DNA from 3 places in the Alteromonas nitratireducens genome. Region 2 is predicted to be linked to each of the others. Evidence: predicted binding sites of a transcription regulator. Region 2 holds the regulator's gene; each other region holds the start of a gene.
The links. The regulator sigma-54, encoded in region 2, starts transcription at its own class of promoters, with help from an activator protein. The targets are predictions, from matches to a motif close to GTTGGCACGNNNNTNGNNT.
Positions count from the first base shown of each region.

Region 1: the regulator sigma-54 is predicted to act here: its motif matches at 1,566-1,584, upstream of glnK (P-II family nitrogen regulator).
Region 3: the regulator sigma-54 is predicted to act here: its motif matches at 3,841-3,859, upstream of AB1N33_RS00545 (entericidin A/B family lipoprotein).

Region 1 is NZ_JBFNPK010000003.1:55,698-61,777, reverse strand. Features, by position in the region: gene amtB (ammonium transporter AmtB) at 1-1,134, opposite strand, end outside; gene glnK (P-II family nitrogen regulator) at 1,168-1,506, opposite strand; gene AB1N33_RS04195 (hypothetical protein) at 1,655-2,491, shown strand; gene AB1N33_RS04190 (amidase) at 2,572-4,143, shown strand; gene AB1N33_RS04185 (flavin reductase family protein) at 4,185-4,805, opposite strand; gene AB1N33_RS04180 (Na/Pi cotransporter family protein) at 4,947-6,080, shown strand, end outside.
Region 2 is NZ_JBFNPK010000015.1:37,879-43,958, reverse strand. Features, by position in the region: gene AB1N33_RS12920 (calcium/sodium antiporter) at 1-156, shown strand, start outside; gene AB1N33_RS12915 (KpsF/GutQ family sugar-phosphate isomerase) at 156-1,133, shown strand; gene kdsC (3-deoxy-manno-octulosonate-8-phosphatase KdsC) at 1,133-1,690, shown strand; gene lptC (LPS export ABC transporter periplasmic protein LptC) at 1,687-2,265, shown strand; gene lptA (lipopolysaccharide transport periplasmic protein LptA) at 2,219-2,806, shown strand; gene lptB (LPS export ABC transporter ATP-binding protein) at 2,809-3,534, shown strand; gene AB1N33_RS12890 (RNA polymerase factor sigma-54) at 3,606-5,081, shown strand; gene hpf (ribosome hibernation promoting factor) at 5,110-5,397, shown strand; gene ptsN (PTS IIA-like nitrogen regulatory protein PtsN) at 5,410-5,853, shown strand; gene rapZ (RNase adapter RapZ) at 5,881-6,080, shown strand, end outside.
Region 3 is NZ_JBFNPK010000001.1:115,414-121,493, reverse strand. Features, by position in the region: tRNA gene AB1N33_RS00565 (tRNA-Met) at 1-57, opposite strand, end outside; tRNA gene AB1N33_RS00560 (tRNA-Met) at 104-180, opposite strand; gene AB1N33_RS00555 (4a-hydroxytetrahydrobiopterin dehydratase) at 325-627, opposite strand; gene AB1N33_RS00550 (TonB-dependent receptor plug domain-containing protein) at 795-3,500, opposite strand; gene AB1N33_RS00545 (entericidin A/B family lipoprotein) at 4,091-4,252, shown strand; gene AB1N33_RS00540 (MaoC family dehydratase) at 4,301-4,753, opposite strand; gene AB1N33_RS00535 (LysR family transcriptional regulator) at 4,876-5,778, shown strand; gene AB1N33_RS00530 (DUF3718 domain-containing protein) at 5,902-6,080, shown strand, end outside.

The sequences.
Region 1 (6,080 bases), on a different contig from region 2:
TAGCCACACAACCAGACTGGTGACAAATACCCAAACGAAGATTGTCAGCGCGCCAATGATTTGACCAGAGAAGCTTGATCCATCGTTAGTCACCGGAACCAGTAACAGACCCAGCAGACCAACCACACCGTGTACTGAAATCGCACCCACCGGATCGTCAATTTTCAGCTTGTCCAGCGTGACAATGCTGAAGACCACCAGAATACCACCGAGCGCGCCAAACAAAGTTGCCAGCAGCGGCGTTGGCGTTGATGGTTCTGCCGTGATAGCTACCAGGCCTGCCAGTGCACCGTTCAGTGCCATGGTCAGATCCGCTTTACCAAACAGAATGCGCGCCAGAATCAACGCGGCAATCGTACCACCGGCTGCGGCGGCGTTGGTGTTCATGAACACCACGGCGACAGCGTTAGCACTTTCTACCGTGGCAGTCGCCAGCACTGAACCACCGTTAAAGCCAAACCAGCCCATCCACAGAATGAAGGTACCCAGTGTTGCCAGCGGCAGGTTCGCACCCGGAATCGCATTGACTTTACCGTCTGCAGTATATTTGCCTTTACGGGCGCCCAGTACCAGTACACCTGCCAATGCGGCAGCAGCACCCGCCATATGGACAATACCAGAGCCAGCAAAGTCAGAGAAACCCAGATCACCCAGCGTGTACATGCCAAACACCGCCTCGCTGCCCCAGGTCCATGCACCTTCCATTGGGTAAATAAAGCCAGTCATGACAACCGCAAACGCCAGAAAGGCCCACAGTTTCATACGTTCAGCAACGGCACCTGACACAATAGACATGGCGGTTGCCACAAACACAACCTGGAAGAAGAAGTCTGCTGAGGGTGCATAGGTGGCAGGATCTTCTGCGACATCAGTCGCGCCGTCAGCCATAATGCCACTCAGGAACGGGCCCCAGTCTCCGCCGCCGTACATGATGCCGTAACCACACACCATGTACATGGTGCAGGCAATGGCAAACAGCGCAATGTTTTTAGTCAGAATTTCAGTGGTATTTTTAGCACGCACCAGGCCGGCTTCCAGCATGGCAAAACCTGCTGCCATCCACATAACCAGTGCACCGCAAATCAAAAAGTAGAAGGTATCTAAGGCGTACCCAAGCTCAAATGTGATTTCCATTATAGAGTTCTCCGCAATGTGTTCAGGGTGGCGTTAGATCGCATCACCATCAGACTCGCCCGTACGGATACGCACGGCATGTTCAAGGTCGTAAACGAAGACTTTACCGTCACCGATTTTGCCGGTTTTCGCCGCGCCGACGATGGCTTCAACCAGGCGTTCAACCTGATCGTCCTTAACCGCAATTTCCAGTTTCACCTTCGGCAGAAAATCAACCTGATATTCCGCGCCACGGTAGAGTTCGGTATGGCCTTTCTGACGTCCGAAACCTTTCACTTCGGTGACGGTCAGGCCGTCAATACCGATTTCTGAAATGGCTTCACGAACATCATCCAGCTTGAACGGCTTGATGATTGCTGTGACTAGTTTCATGAGTGTTGCTCCCAGTATGTTGTGGTTTTATCGCACGTATCGTTGTTTGCCTGTGAGTAACACAATTCCTGTGCCACAAATTAAAAATCATGAATATCAACAGGTTATTAAAATCAGCTGAAACAAACGGTGCGGTTTTAGCACCATTATGGTGCAGCCGCTTTCTGCTGCACCGAAACCACGCATGCATGTCAGGCGTGTTTGTAAAGCCCCAACGGAACTTGTTCTGACTATTGGCGGTCTGTTTGTGGGTATGATGACGCCTGACCTGATACTACCGCCACAACACGGACGTTTGCCGGTTCACCGACGGCCTTCCCGTACCCTGTGGGTCGCCCTGATCGTATCGCTTTCGCTGCATGGCGCAGTTTTACTGTTATTCAGCCAGCACAGCGCCCGCCCGGTGGCGAAGAAAGCGCCACCGATACAGGCCAGACTGATCATCCCTGTGCTCCAGCCTCAGCCAGCCACACTGTCGGCGACGCCTGAAGCATCACCCGCGCCCTCACCTAAACAGCAAAACGTGCCGCCAGACATTGAACCGGTAAGCACTGAGCCGTTGAGAGCTGAATCTGCGCCCGTCGAGGTGGCCCCACAGCCACCCGCCTCACAACAAACACACGCTGACACATCATCTGAGCGCAACCGGGAGGCCGGCAGGTTCAATCCCAGAGCAGCACTTAATCAGTACATGAGTGAGTACGATGCTGCCCGGCAGCAACAGGACAGCCAGCAGGCCGCTGAGAATTTCCGCCGCCTGCGCCGCTCGCCCGTTCTGATCGACCCACGTGCAAGCAGTGAGCCGGACGCGGTGCCTGGTGCCGTTAAACCCACCATTGTGAATTGTGACAGTGCGGTGAATAAGACCATCGCAGTACTCAGCGGCATTACCGGCGGCACGCTCACTTGTTCGGAACGCAGCAACATAGACGGCTATATCCGCGAACGCATTAAAAACAATTCACAAAAGCGCGAGCAAAAATAAGTACACTTTTTGCGCATTACAACGTTACTGTTAGGTTGTTGCCTGTTTACCGCCTTTACTACGCTACCGGGAGTTTGTTTATGTTTACGCTGTTGCGCGCTGTTTTTTTGCTGGTCTCACTTGTGCTTGTTGCTGGTTGCACAACCCGTCACCAAAGCGCTCCCGACAAAGCGCCATGGACGTCGATGACCATTTTGCAACTGCAGGAAGAGATGGGGGCAGGCCGCCTGACTTCTGAAGCACTTACCGACTTTTATCTGCGCCGCATTCAGGCAGAGGATGGCGCCTATAACTCGGTCATCACCACCAACCCAGTGGCACTGGATATCGCGCGCCAACGGGATGAAGAGCGCAAGGCCGGGCAACTGCGTGGCCCGCTGCACGGCATTCCCATCCTGATTAAGGACAACATTGAAACCCTTGATATGCCCACCACGGCGGGCTCACTGGCCTTTGCCAACATGCAGACCGGACGGGATGCCACGCTCACAGCCAATCTTCGTAACGCCGGAGCGGTGATTTTGGGTAAAACCAACTTAAGTGAATGGGCTAATATGCGCTCAGAGCGCTCATCGTCGGGCTGGAGTGCGGTAGGCGGACAAACCCGTAATCCACACGATCCTTCCCGTACACCCTGCGGCTCAAGCTCAGGGTCAGGTGCAGCCGTTGCTGCCGGCTTTGCTGTCGCCGCCATTGGCACAGAAACCAACGGCTCAATTACGTGTCCGGCCTCAATGAACGGTGTGGTCGGCATGAAACCGACCGTTGGGCTGGTCAGCCGGTTTGGCGTGGTACCTATATCGCACACCCAGGATACCGCCGGCCCGATGACGGCATCGGTGATGGATGCGGCCATCATTCTGGCAGCGATGCAGTCTGAAGACCCGCGCGACAGCGCCACCCGTGAAGAAGGCATCACACGCACCGGGCTGAGTGATATTACAAAGACGCCGCTGAGTCAGGTGCGCCTGGGCTGGGTACACTCATCAGCCACCCGTCATGAGTCAGTCGCAGCACTGGAAGCCAGTCTCATCGAGGCGCTTAAAGCCGCCGATGTCGATATTACTGACAAGCTCAGTCATTCACCCTATGACGGCTTCTGGAACGACACATATACCGTCCTGCTTTACGAATTTAAGCATACGCTGAATCACTACCTCACTGATTTGCCGGTGGCCGATCGGGTCAAAACGCTGGAGTCGCTGATTGCGTTCAATCAGCAAAACCGCGAGCGGGAAATGCCTTATTTCATGCAGGAGATTTTTGTTAAAGCGCAGGAAAAGGGCACGCTTGATGAGCCAGAGTACCAGCAGGCGCTGTCGGCGGTTCGCAGAGAAACGCAGTCTGGCATCAACCAGTTACTTGATGACAACAGCGCCGATGTACTGATAGCAATTACGCGTGGCCCCGCCTGGAGTATTGATGTGGTTAACGGCGATAACGGCAGCGGCGGTGTGTCCACCTATCCGGCTGTCGCCGGATACCCGCATATCACGCTGCCTCTGGGTAAGGTACATGGGCTGCCCGTGGGTCTCTCCGTGATGGGCAAAAAGGGCGATGACGCGACTGTGATGGCGATAGCCTATCAGTTGGAAGCCTGGCTGCGAAGCAACCCGATGCCGGAGATCGGCGCCCGGCCTCCTGCACAGTAATTTATCCCCCGGGCCGGGATAACGTCTCCGGCCCGCATAATCTAGCGGGGGCGAGGCATAAACAGTTTGTTGTCTTCACTAATCGTAAAGTAATCGCCAGGCCCGCCTGCGCGCAGTAAAGGCTGCGCTGCGGCCGTCTGGAATACCCCATCTTTAAGCAGCGCAGTGTCGATGTGCACGCCCACCACCTCGCCAAACACCATCCAGGTATCGACTGTCTCGCCGGACGCCCCCTGCAACTGCACAATCTGCGTTTTCCGGCATTCCATGACCACCGGGCTGGCACTGACGAACGGCACACTGATATGCTGCGAGGGAGACTTTTCCAGCCCGGCCAGATCAAACTCATCCACGCCCGGTTCAACAGGCCGACAGGTCTCGTTCATGGCCTGTGCCAGCGGGGCATTCACCATGTTCCAGCAAAATTCCCCGGTCTGCTCGATATTGCGTAGCGTGTCCTTATAGCCCACGCTGGCAAAGCCGATAATCGGCGGCACATAATTAAACGCATTAAAAAAGCTGTACGGCGCCAGATTGACCTTGCCCTGTGCGTCCACAGACGAAATCCAGCCAATCGGCCGCGGCGCTATAATGGCATTGAACGGATCATGGGCCAGATTGTGGCCTTGTGCCGGTGTGTAAAAGTGGCGATTCATTGTCATGAGGGCACCTTCATTCGTGATATCCGATAAATCTACAATACTGACATTACACTATGCCATCTCCTCCTTCGTTGATCTTCCGCAAGGTAAATAAGTCAGAGTTTGCTATACATAAGGCATGACGTACCAACAACAATCATAATGTCAGACACAGTCACACTGATTGGCGGCGCCCTTGGCGGTCTGGGCCTGTTTATTCTCGCCATCGGAATGATGACCGATGGACTAAAAGCCGCTGCGGGCGAGAGCCTGCGCCACCTGCTTGCCGTCTGGACCAATACCCCGGCCAGGGGCATCATCACCGGTTTCACCATGACCGCTATTGTGCAGTCATCGAGTGCCGTCACCGTCGCCTCGTTGGGGTTTGTGAATGCAGGGCTGATTAATTTGCGTCAGGTGCTGGGCATTATTTTTGGTGCCAACATAGGGACCACTATGACTGGCTGGCTGGTCGCGGTGCTCGGATTTAAAGTCAATGTTGAAGCGGTCGCCTTGCCGCTGATTGGTATTGGTATGGCTATGAGACTGATTTCCCAGCGAGGAAAATCTTCTGCGGTGGGTACTGTTCTTGTCGGCTTTGGCCTTTTCTTCACTGGCATTGATATTTTAAAGAGTTCCTTTGACAGTCTGGTTACATCCTTTTCGCTCGATCAGCTAACCACACAGGGTATTTCAGGCATTATCATTTACCTCCTTGTCGGCATTCTCGTAACGATACTAACACAGTCATCCAGCGCAACGGTCGCCATCACAATAACCGCGGCATCAAGCGGCGTGATTGGTATGTATGCGGCTGGCTCAATGATCATTGGCGCAAATATTGGCACAACATCGACGGCGGCGCTTGCTGCTATCGGCGCGACGTCGGCGGCCAAACGTGCTGCTGCAGCCCAGGTGATTTTTAATTTTGTAACCGCCGTTGTTGCTCTGCTGATTTTACCGTTACTTTTTGTTGCTATTGAGTGGTTAAGCGAGGCTGTGAGCATGCCCTACAACAGTGCTGTTTCACTGGCGCTGTTTCATACGCTGTTTAACTTTCTTGGTCTGCTTCTCATGTACCCGTTCATCCACGTGCTGGCAGCCTGGCTCGAAAAACGTTTTCTAAGCTGGGAAGAAACCGAATCTCACCCTCGCTTTTTGGACGCAACCGTAGCCATCACGCCTGCACTCGCTGTTAACGCGATACTGAACGAGGTAGAAGCCTTACAACAACGTCTGCTGCAGCTTTATCAACTGGCAGCATACAAGGCCATGCACGACATTCATTACTTTCAT
Region 2 (6,080 bases):
GATGCCTACGGTCGGGATATGTACGTCATGCTGGGGTTCACGCTGCTGATGTTCCTGTTCAGTTTTAACTTAACCGGCAAACGACAGATTTCGCGGCTGGAAGGCGCTATTCTGTTATCAGGCTTTATCGGTTATCAATTTTGGTTGTTTGGCTAATGACGCAAGATTCTGTCTCATTTATCGACTCAGCGAAGCGAGTCATCGACATCGAAAATAAGGCAATTGCCGCGCTGGTTAATCACCTGGATGACGACTTCGTCAGGGCCTGCGAACTGCTTTACACCTGTAAAGGCAAAGTCGTTGTCAGTGGCATGGGAAAATCCGGCCATATTGGTAACAAAATTGCCGCCACGCTGGCCAGTACCGGCACTCCGGCGTTCTTCATGCATCCCGGTGAAGCTAACCATGGCGATTTGGGTATGCTCGCAAAAGACGACGTGCTGCTGGCCATTTCTAATTCAGGAGAAACCGCGGAATTGCTGAATGTTCTGCCTGTTGTAAAGCGGCTGAATGTCCCGGTCATTGCCATGACCAACAGCCGTTCCAGTTCATTGGGTCAGCATGCCGATGTCGTCGTTAATATCAGTGTTGAAAAAGAAGCCTGTTCACTGGGTCTGGCTCCTACCTCCAGCACCACGGCAACCCTGGTAATGGGCGATGCGCTGGCTATTGCCCTTCTCGACCATAAAGGCTTTACATCAGATGATTTCGCATTGTCGCATCCGGGCGGTAGTCTGGGTCGCAAGCTGCTGTTGAAGGTCGCTGATATCATGCTCACCGGCGACGCATTACCGCTGGTTGGCACGGACGCACTGGTTGCCGACGCATTACTGGAAATTTCCCGCAAAGGGCTGGGGATGACCGGCATTATCGACCAGAACCATCATCTGATTGGTGTATTCACCGACGGCGATCTCAGGCGCATTCTTGATGCCCGTGTCGATATCCATACCACCCGCGTTGAAGATGTGATGACCAAGGGCGGCAAAACGACGTTTGCCGACGCTCTTGCCGTGGAGGCACTGAACCTGATGGAAACCTACAATATCAGTGCACTGATGGTGGTTGATGAGCATCGCTGCCCGGTGGGTGCGTTTAATATGCATATGCTGTTAAGGGCGGGGGTACTGTAATGTCAGCTACTATCCGTACACTTTATACCGATATGGATGCGTCGTTTTTTTCCGCACTGGCGGACATTCGCTTACTGGTTTGTGACGTTGATGGCGTGTTTTCTGACGGGCGCATTTACCTTGGCAACGACGGCGAAGAACTCAAAGCCTTTCATACCCGCGATGGTTACGGCGTGAAAGCGCTGGTGAAAAATGGCGTTGAGGTCGCTGTCATCACGGGCCGTAAGTCGGCCATTGTGCAGAACCGCATGCAGGCCCTCAACGTTGCCCATATCATTCAGGGTGAAGAAGATAAGCACACCGCGCTCACCGCATTATGTAACACCCTGTCACTGAGCGCCTCACAGGTGGCTGTGATAGGAGATGACATGCCTGATACCGGGATGTATGCCCTTGCCGGCGTACGTATCGCGGTTAACGACGCTCACCCGGCCGTTATCGCACAGGCAAACTGGGTAACCACACTTCCTGGTGGGTTTGGCGCCGTGCGTGAGGTCTGCGATACCCTCCTGCAGGCAAGAAATCAGCTCCACGGCATTCAGGGAGCGAGTGTATGATGCACTCTGCCAACAGCCGGCTGACATTCAGTATTTCGGCACTGTTTGTGCTCGCCGTGTTGCTGTATATCCCGACCTGGATGGAAGAACAACCCGCACCGCAAAAATCATCGAAGATTGATGCGTTAAACCCGGCATACCGGGCCACAAACCTGATGACCACCATTTATGATGAAGACGGTAACCTCAATCATCAGGTTTTTGCCGCCCGAATGGAGCACTATGATCAACTGGGTTTTGTGCTCTTCAGCCGGCCACGTTACACCGTTTACACAGGTGAGGGACAGTCACCCTGGCTGGTGACCGCGAAAGAGGGTACGCTGTACAATAACGATGTCATTCAGTTAGATTCCGACGTGACCATTTCCAGTCAGGCTAACGACAATTTCGTGCAGACCATTCGTACCGAATTTATTGAAATTAACCTTGATAGTAAAAAAATGACGTCTGATCAGCCCGTTGAAATTATGGGGTCACGGTATGTGATTTCCAGCAACGGATTTAAAGCCGATCTTCAGTCACAACAATATGAGCTCATTGATCATGTTCAAACGGTTTATTCTCCCGGCAATTAGTGTCGTTGTTCTGGCCGCTACCGGTGTCACACTTGCCGGTGAAAGCGACTTTAGCAAACCAATAAAAGTCGATTCCAAGTCGCAGTTTGTTGACGGCAAAAACAAAACATCCCTGTTTAAGGACGATGTCCGCATAACGCAGGGCACACTGGTTATCGATGCCGATGAGGTTGAGGTGATTGCGACCGAAGGAGATGGCAGAGAAGTCTTTGTCGCACGCGGCAATCCGGCCAGCTATTCACAAAAAATGGAGGACGGCACGCAGGTCAGAGCGACAGCGAGAGAGATCCGTTACGAGGTGATAAAACGCACGATTTCGCTGGAGGGCAATGCCGAGTTACAGCAGGATACCAGCATGGTTCAGGGCGACAAAATTACCTATGACATGGCCAAAGAGCAGTTGCTGGCCACGGGCAACAGCGATGGCCGCGTGACCACCGTATTCCGTCCCCAGGCGATAAAAAAGCTGACCCGCGATGACAAGAAAGACGGGGAAGATAAAAAAGACGACGACCAGAACCAGCAGAAGGACCAGCAATAATTATGGCAACCCTGACCGCACAAAGTCTGGCGAAATCGTATAAAGCCCGCCAGGTCGTCAGAGATGTGAGCCTGTCGGTGTCGACTGGCCAGATTGTGGGCTTACTGGGTCCGAACGGTGCAGGAAAAACCACAACATTTTACATGATTGTAGGTTTGGTTCCGCTTGATAAAGGCCAAATCCACATTGACGACGAAGTACTCACCCACCTTCCCATGCACGAGCGTGCCCGACTCGGTATAGGCTATTTACCGCAGGAAGCGTCTATTTTCAGAAAGCTGACGGTGCTCGAAAACATTATGGCAATCCTCCAGACCCGCAAGGATTTGGATAAAAACGGACAGGAAGCTGAGGCGGATGCGCTGCTGGATGAGTTCAATATCAATCATATTCGTAACAGCACGGGGATGAGCCTGTCAGGCGGTGAACGTCGCCGGGTAGAAATAGCCAGAGCGCTGGCCGCCAACCCGAAATTTATTTTGCTGGACGAGCCATTTGCGGGTGTTGATCCCATCTCCGTTAATGATATAAAGAAGATCATCCAGCACCTGCGGGACAGGGGTATCGGTATCCTAATCACCGATCACAACGTCAGGGAAACGCTGGATGTCTGTGAGAAAGCCTACATTGTGAGTCACGGAGAGCTAATCGCACAGGGCACCGCCGAAGAGGTACTGAGTAATCAACAGGTCAGGGATGTATACCTTGGCGAACAATTCAGGCTATAGTTAAGTTGTCAGATGTCATCGTGCCACGGCATAACAGAGACACAATCACGAGCATTACTTATAAGACGTAGATGAAACCATCTTTACAATTAAAATTCAGTCAACAGCTCACAATGACACCGCAATTGCAGCAAGCAATCCGTTTGCTGCAGTTGTCTACGCTCGACCTTCAGCAGGAAATTCAGGAAGCGCTGGATGCGAACCCGCTACTTGAGGTTGACGAAGGTCAGGACAATGACCTGCCCGAAAAAAACAATATCGACAATGACGATCATCAGGAGACTGTCTCGGCCAGCAGTGACAGCATAGAAGCCGGAGATGCGTTAGAGAAAAACGACCTGCCTGATGAGCTTCCCATTGACAGTACGTGGGACGAATATTATTCCGCGTCATCTGCCCCTGCCCCTGGCCCCTCAAGTGACGATGACCAGGTTTTTCAGGGTGAAACCACAGAAAACATTCAGGATCATCTGCTCTGGCAGATGCGTCTGACGCCGTTTTCCGACACCGACCGTGCCATTGCCACGGCAATCATAGATTCGATTGACGAATCCGGTTACCTGACGGTGCCACTTGATGACATTCTGGCCAGTGTTAACTCAGATGAAACCGAAGAGCCGGTAGAGATGGACGAGGTCGAGTGTGTGCTTAAACGCATTCAGTTATTCGACCCGATTGGCTCCGGTTCGCGTACCCCGCAGGAATGCCTGCTGGTTCAGCTAAGACAGTTTTCAGAGGATACTCCCTGGCTGGCTGAAGCCCGCATGCTGATTGAAGAATACAGTGATCTGCTTGGCAGCAAGGACTACCGCACGCTGATGCGCAAATCCCGTCTGAAGGAAGATCAGTTACGTGAAGCCATGCGGTTATTACAGACGCTTAACCCACGGCCTGGCAGTGCCCTGGTTACCAAAGATCCGGAGTACGTGATTCCGGATGTGTCGGTGGTGAAGAAAAATGGTCGCTGGATTGTTGAGCTTAACCCCGACAGTCTGCCTAAACTGAGTATTAACCAGCAATATGCGGCCATGAGCCGGAATGCGCGTAACAGCAGCGATTCCCAGTTTATTCGCTCGCACATGCAGGAAGCTAAATGGTTCATTAAGAGCCTGGAGTCACGCAACGAAACGCTGTTGAAAGTGGCTAACTGTATTGTGCAGCAACAAATGGGCTTTTTTGAACATGGTCCGGAAATGATGAAACCAATGGTGCTGAATGATGTCGCAGAAATGGTAGATATGCACGAATCGACCATCTCGCGGGTGACCACGCAAAAATACATGCATACACCGCGGGGTATTTTTGAGCTGAAATACTTTTTCTCCAGTCACGTGGCAACAGAGTCAGGTGGCGAGTGTTCCTCAACCGCGATTCGCGCATTGATCAAAAAACTGGTTGCGGCTGAAAAGCCCAGTAAACCACTTAGTGACAGCAAGATTGCTCAATTGTTGGCCGAGCAGGGAATTATGGTTGCCCGGCGGACAATAGCAAAATACCGGGAATCGCTTGCGATCCCCCCGTCTAACCAACGTAAGAGCCTTATTTAGGGGCTCACAAAGATAAGGAAGACGAAATATGCAAATCAACCTTACCGGTCATCATGTCGAAATCACCGACTCTTTGCGTAATTATGTCGATACTAAGTTCAGCAAGCTGGAGCGCCACTTCGATCATATTTCCAACGTTCACGTCATTCTTAATGTAGAAAAGCTGTCTCAAAAAGCCGAAGCGACGGTTCACCTCAGCGGTGCTGAAGTGTTTGCGTCTTCAGAAGATACCGATATGTATGCAGCTATCGACAGTATGGTTGATAAGCTCGACAGGCAGGTTATTAAACACAAGGAAAAGATGAAGAAGCATTAATTCATTGCGTTTATGGATATTCAAGCCTTAGTCAGCCTGGACCGCACCGAATGTGCGGTCCAGTGCAACAGTAAAAAACGAATTCTTGAGATTATCAGCAACATTGCTGCCAAAAATAATCCCGAGATTGATCAGGCCGCCGTACTGACCAGTCTGCTCTCGCGTGAGCGTATGGGCAGCACCGGGATTGGCAATGGCATCGCCCTGCCCCATGGCAGACTCCCCGGCCTGGAAAAAGTTATCGCCATTGTGGTGACCAGTTCTCCGGCCATCGACTTTGACGCCATTGATAACCAGCCGGTGGATATCTTTTTTACCCTGCTGGTACCTGAAGATCAGACTGAGGGTCACCTGCAGACACTGGCTACGGTAGCCAGTAAACTCAACGACAAAGAAACCGTAAAAGCCATCCGTCGCGCCAGTACCAGTGACGACATTATCACTGCATTGCAGTGAACGGCATCACAACCCAGGGAGCGAATCGTGAAGCTTATTATTATCAGTGGCCGGTCAGGGTCCGGTAAATCCGTCGCACTTCGCGCGCTCGAGGACCTCGGCTACTACTGCGTCGACAACATTCCGGTTAACCTGCTGCCTACGCTGACCCACACCGTCGTCGATGAATACGACCAGGTTGCGGTGAGCATTGACGTTCGTAACCTGCCGAAAGATCCGAACGAGCT
Region 3 (6,080 bases), on a different contig from region 2:
GAACCTACGACCTTCGGGTTATGAGCCCGACGAGCTACCAGACTGCTCCATCCCGCGTCTGTCAGGGTGTGTGTTGTTGTCACAACGCCACAAAATTTGGGGTTGGTTGCGGGAGCTGGATTTGAACCAACGACCTTCGGGTTATGAGCCCGACGAGCTACCAGACTGCTCCATCCCGCGCCAGAAATTCGCTTCGGCAGTGACCTGCCTTCAACGTGGGGCGTATTATACATAGCATCATTGCCTTGGCAAGTGCCCCACACCCGATTATTTCACTTTTTTGACTGTCTGCCGGTTTATTCGACAACATCGGGGGTTATCTGTTCAGAAAAACTTCTCCATTTTTTCTGCCAGCTGAAAATCGAGTTCACTCAGCCCGTCAACATCATGCGTTGTCAGGGTAACCTCTACCCGGTTGTAAACATTGAACCATTCAGGATGGTGGCGCAGTTTCTCTGCCCAGATAGCCATTTGCGACATCCAGCCAAACGCACGAATAAAACTTTTAAATGTGAATGTCTTTTTAATCGCGTCGCCGTCGCGTTGCCACGCGCCATTATCGCCTGCCAGTGTATTCAGTGACTCAAGCGCCTCTGCTATTTGTTGTTCGGTGTATTTTTCAGCCATGATGAGTTCCTGTTGTTTGTTAGGTGTTTTGGTATACGGGATCCTCGCTTAATCAGATGTAAACCGCTATACCTGTTCCACACATCATGATGCGCGCAGAGTAAGCCCCACTTTACGCCAGACAAAAAAAAGCCCGGCGAATAGCCGGGCTTTGATGCCATTATTGGTTAGAACTCAATAGCCAGTCTTGCGTAGATCTGACGTCCACGAGGATCATGTACTTTTGAGTCAAAGCCACTGTTTGTAAACACCTGAGGCGGCTTCTCATCAAACAGGTTGATACCACCTACGGTCAGTACATAGCTTGTCTGGGTGTCAAACAGGGTTCCCAGGTCGATATTGTACTGGGCGTCCACGGTCACGTAGCTGTCGATTTCATAGAAACCATTCACACAGCCGGCAGTGTTTGCCGTGCCGTCCGCACAGTTCTGATCGTCGTCATACGATGAGATGTAACGAACGAACACGTTGGCCGCGTGAATATCGTTTTTCCAGTTCAGGCCCACGTTCATACGCAGTTCCGGTGAAGACGTACCGATATTGTTGAAGTTACGGCGACCCGCACCATCGATTGAGCCGGCTTGCGGATCATTCAGGTCGTACTTGGTGATGTACGTACCCTGAATTGACGGTGTGAACGTACCCGCTTCAGTTTCCATACGGTAGCTTGATACAAAATCAAGGCCCGATGTTTCCAGCGAACTTGCGTTGACGAAGGTGCTGAAGACCTGAACCAACGGACCAGTCAGTGGGTCGCCTGCACGAACAACGCGATCCGGGTTGGTTGGATTTGCATTGAGCACTGCCTGCGCGTTTTCCTGGATAATCAGATCTTCAAACTCAAAGTTCCAGTAATCCAGTTCTACAGACAGGTCACGAATTGGCTCGTACGAGAAGCCGATGTTCCACGCAGTGGATTCTTCTGGCTTCAGGTTTTCGTTACCGGTAGTGCGCACTGCCACGAATGCCTGTGCCGCCTGCACCGGGTCAATCAGCTGCTGCAGGCTGGTTGAACCACCCTGGCTAAGGAACACGGTAGGTGCACGGAATGACGTAGACACCGAACCACGCAGCGACAGCTCGTCACTCACGCGATAGGTCATTGCCAGTTTAGGGTCAATGGTGTCACCGATGCTGCCGCCGTAATCTTCATAACGAACAGCCACCTGGACATCCCAGTCATCGGTCATCGGCAGGGCCAGTTCGGCAAACAGCGCCCAGACATCAATTTCGCCTGCGATATCAGGGTTACCGATAACGAAGGTGAAGCTGTCCTGGTTTGCCAGTGCGTCATAATCCTGACTCAGCTCATTTTTACGATACTGCGCGCCAATCGCCAGACCGGCATAGCCCGCATCCATTTCAAAGGCGTCAAATGAGGCGAACGCTTCAACCACTTCCAGGTCGCTCTTAGAATCAATAACCTCTTCGGCGGTAAATGAATCAATCACATACTGAGAGTTCGGCGCCGTGGTGTACGACGAGGCAAACGGGTTGAAATATTCACAGTTGCCTACCCCTGGTGTGCCGGTCAGCGGATTACACTGCGCACCACCCAGGCCCTGCAGAGCAAGCTGGAATTCAGTGTTCAGTACATCCGGTACACGGAACAGGAAGTCGTTGGTTGCCTTGGTATAGCTGAATTCCCAGAAACCTGCGCCCAGCTCACCGGTCAGGCTGGTGCTGAAGCGAACAGTATCCGATTCAGTATTCGCCGGATCGCCCTGGAAGCCGTTACCTTCAGCACGGCCAAAGAAGCTCACCGCCGTACCAAACGGGTTCTGCGGGTGTGTGGCCGGTACAATAGGTGACGTCAGAATCGGGAAGCTTGGCGCGCCGCCACGTTCTGCACGGTTACGGGCCGCACCAAATTCAGCCCGCCAGGTGATCTCGTCTGTCAGTTCATAAACTGCACTAACAAACATGTTCAGGCGGGACTCATCAGGCACATAGGAATAATACGGACCGAAGTCAAAGCCACACAGACCAACCTCAAGACCACCGGGCAGTGTGCCACTTGGTGCGCGTATGTCAGGATACCCTCCGAACTGTTCACAGCCGTACGGGTCGATTACCGGAATTGCGCCTAAGCCAGGAATTGGCAGGAAGTACGAACCGGGGTTACCCAGCGCACTGGTGTCGTCCTGAGGACGGCTCAGACGGCGGTCTGAGATAAATAACGGTGAACGGTTGGTGTAGCTGATCGCAGCCATCACATTGCCCTTGTCACCAGACATACCCCACAGCCCCTGCAGTACGTACTCTTTGTTGTCGCCGTGTGCGCCGTCCTGGTAGTCCATGGTGACCATGGCACCTTCGTAATTACGCTTGGTAATAAAGTTAACCACACCGGCAACCGCATCAGAACCGTACAGTGCGGACGCACCGTCTTTTACCACTTCCATGCGGTCAATGGCAATCATCGGTACCAGCGAACTGGTATCAACGAAGTTTAACCCTTCGTTGGTCTGCTGAGCGGTAACCACCTGACGGCGGTTGTTGAGCAGCACGAGAGTGGAAGCCACACCCAGACCACGCAGGTTAATGTTTGAGGTACCCGCCGTTGCGTTCTGCGTGAACGCATCAGGGTTATTCTCAGCACCGGTGTTAATGGTCAGCGTTTGCGTAATGTCGGCGATGTTTTTTGCACCAATCGCATCAATAGCAACACTGTCTACCACTGCAAGTGGTGAGGGAGAGTCAAAGTTGTCACTGCGACGAACAAAACTACCGGTGACCAGGATAAGTTCGACCTCTTTTTTCTCGGCTGTTTCTTCTTCCTGGTTTTCTTGTGCCTGAAGTACAAATGACGTAGAGAACAAAGCTGAACTGATTAACGCAGCAAGCGCTTTTTTTCGCGTTTTCATTTTCATTGTGTGGTTCCACTGTTTAAGGCCAATCACTACCCGGGCGTGTCACTGTTGCCGCAAGCGATCAGCACTGAACTGTCTGCTTGTTATTTGAGACGACGACTGTCTGTCTCATCATTGATGGTAAGACGCATATCCCATTTTGTAAATTGAATGTAAATAATATGTTTTCATTAGTTTAAGCGATGGTCTGACCAGATAACGCGCAAATTTCTGGCGATTTCCTCGTCTTCAACGCCCTGTAAAACGCACATAACGCCGGTAACAATTACGCTACCGGGCAATCCACACATGAATGCAAAAAATATAGTCAATATTTTTCAATAACTTACAACAATTTCATTTTGGAACAGAATTTGATTTCTCAGATAGAGGACGAACAAAGAGATTGCCAGGTGCCTTATCGCCAGGCTGTTCTGCTGATCCACATTATGACAATGATCAGGGGGATAGTTACACGCTGTAACATGTTTTCTGCGTGCTCAACGGGAACATTCATGTTGCTGATAATCACTATTGGCCACTTCTCGGGTTCTTTCACACCATGTCAGACACTGACAGGTGTTGTGCTATGACAAAAGAAGGAGGAAACAATGGGTAAGCTAACGCTATTGTCGTTAATAAAACGGGTGAACGCGTTTTTACTGATTTGCGGTGTACTTGTTGTCACCGGCTGTGCAACGGTTGAAGGGCTGGGTGAAGACATTGAGTCTGCCGGTGATGCCGTTGAGGATGCGGCAGAAGACGCCTCATAACGCCCACTGCGTACCAGAGCAATAGCTCTGGTACGCGTATTACGCCCATCAGGCTGGCTTAGGCACCGCCAGCATCAGGAACTGACCGGTCAGCACAGGGTTACCGGTACGCTGATTAATACAGTCGGCTTTCATTCGGTACAGCATGCCCAGTTTTTTTTCCTTTATTTCTTCCAGCACAAATGAAAACCGGATTGCATCATTACATTTTACCGGCTCAAGAAACCTCAGCGTATCCAAACCGTAATTGATCACCTGTGCAATCGTCGGGTCCGGCGCAACAACATTATCGAATGCACAGGGCATCAATGACGCCGTCATAAAGCCATGAGCGATGGTCGTGCCAAACGGACTTTCTCTCTCACATCGCTCAGGATCGATGTGGATCCACTGATGGTCGCCCGTCGCATCAGCAAACCGGTTAATTGCGTCCTGAGTAATCGTACGCCATTCAGCTTCTTCCAGCTTGTCGCCGGGTTTTAACATAGACAATGTTTTCATTTTACTAACCCACTCTTAACTTTTTTTCTCACACTACTATTAAGCGGTTGAATATTACAACTAAGTTTTAATAATATAGGTTTATAAATGTTGCGCCAACACCGTTACTTCAGGATGTGGTTATGAATTTAAACCGAATCGACCTTAATTTGTTCGCCGTTTTTGATGCTATCTATACGGCAGGCAGCCTCACAAAAGCCGCCGACGTACTGTGTATTACGCAACCAGCCGTCAGTAACTCACTGGCGCGTCTCAGAGAAATGCTGAACGACCCGCTGTTTGTCCGTACCGGGCATTCAATGACCCCAACCCCGGTTGCACAGAATATTATTGTCCCTGCCCGCCAGGCGCTGGCACTGTTGCGAAAAAGCGTTCAGGAGAGCCAGGTTTTTGACCCGCTTACTGCAGAAAAAGCATTTAATTTCGCCAGTCGTGATTTATTGGAAGTCGTGATTCTGCCCCGTTTGATGGCGCGCGTTCAGAATCTCGCCCCCAATATCAGCATTACCAATTACGAACTGGCCCGCAGTCAGGTGGTCTCTGCCATGGCCAGTGGTAATCTCGACTTTTTTGCCGACGCATCGGCGTTTACCGATCCTCACCTGCGCAAAGAAAAAATAGCCCAGGATCGACTGGTCGTCATGGCGAGAAAAAATCATCCGGCCTTAAAGCAAGGGCTCGACCTGGATACCTTCCTGCGGCTTGGTCACATTAATGTTTCTCATCGTAAATCCGGTGCCGGTCCGATTGAAATTGCACTGGATAAGCTGGGTAAACGCCGCAAGGTAGTCATGCGCGGTCAGCATTTTCTGACGGTACCCAGCGCCATCGCGAAAACTGATCTGGTAGCGTGCCTGCCCTACCATCTTGCAAAACACTACGATTTAGCCATTTACGAACTGCCCTTTGATGTGCCACCGGTAGAGTACTTCCTGTACTGGCATGTGAGTGCAGACCATGACAATGCACATAAGTGGATGCGTGAACAAATCGTAGAAATCGCGACGGCTTATAAACCGCACTAGACAGTTCCCTCTGGCGGGTATCACTTTTGATACCCGCGTATCATTTTTTTACTGTCCCGCCGGTATGTAATGGCATTTACTGGCGCATAAGGGAAGTCATTGCCATGCAGGACGTTGTTGTAAATGAAAAAAATAATAAAAACTGTAGTGATACTGTGCGCCGCCGGGGTATCAGGCTATGCCAATGCCGACATCTCAAAAACACTTTCTGGGTTTTGTGATCTGGTTGAAAAAAATGATAAAGGACAGCTACGTAATAAAATGCGTATCGTCACATCAAACTATCGGTTAAGCCTCAAAGA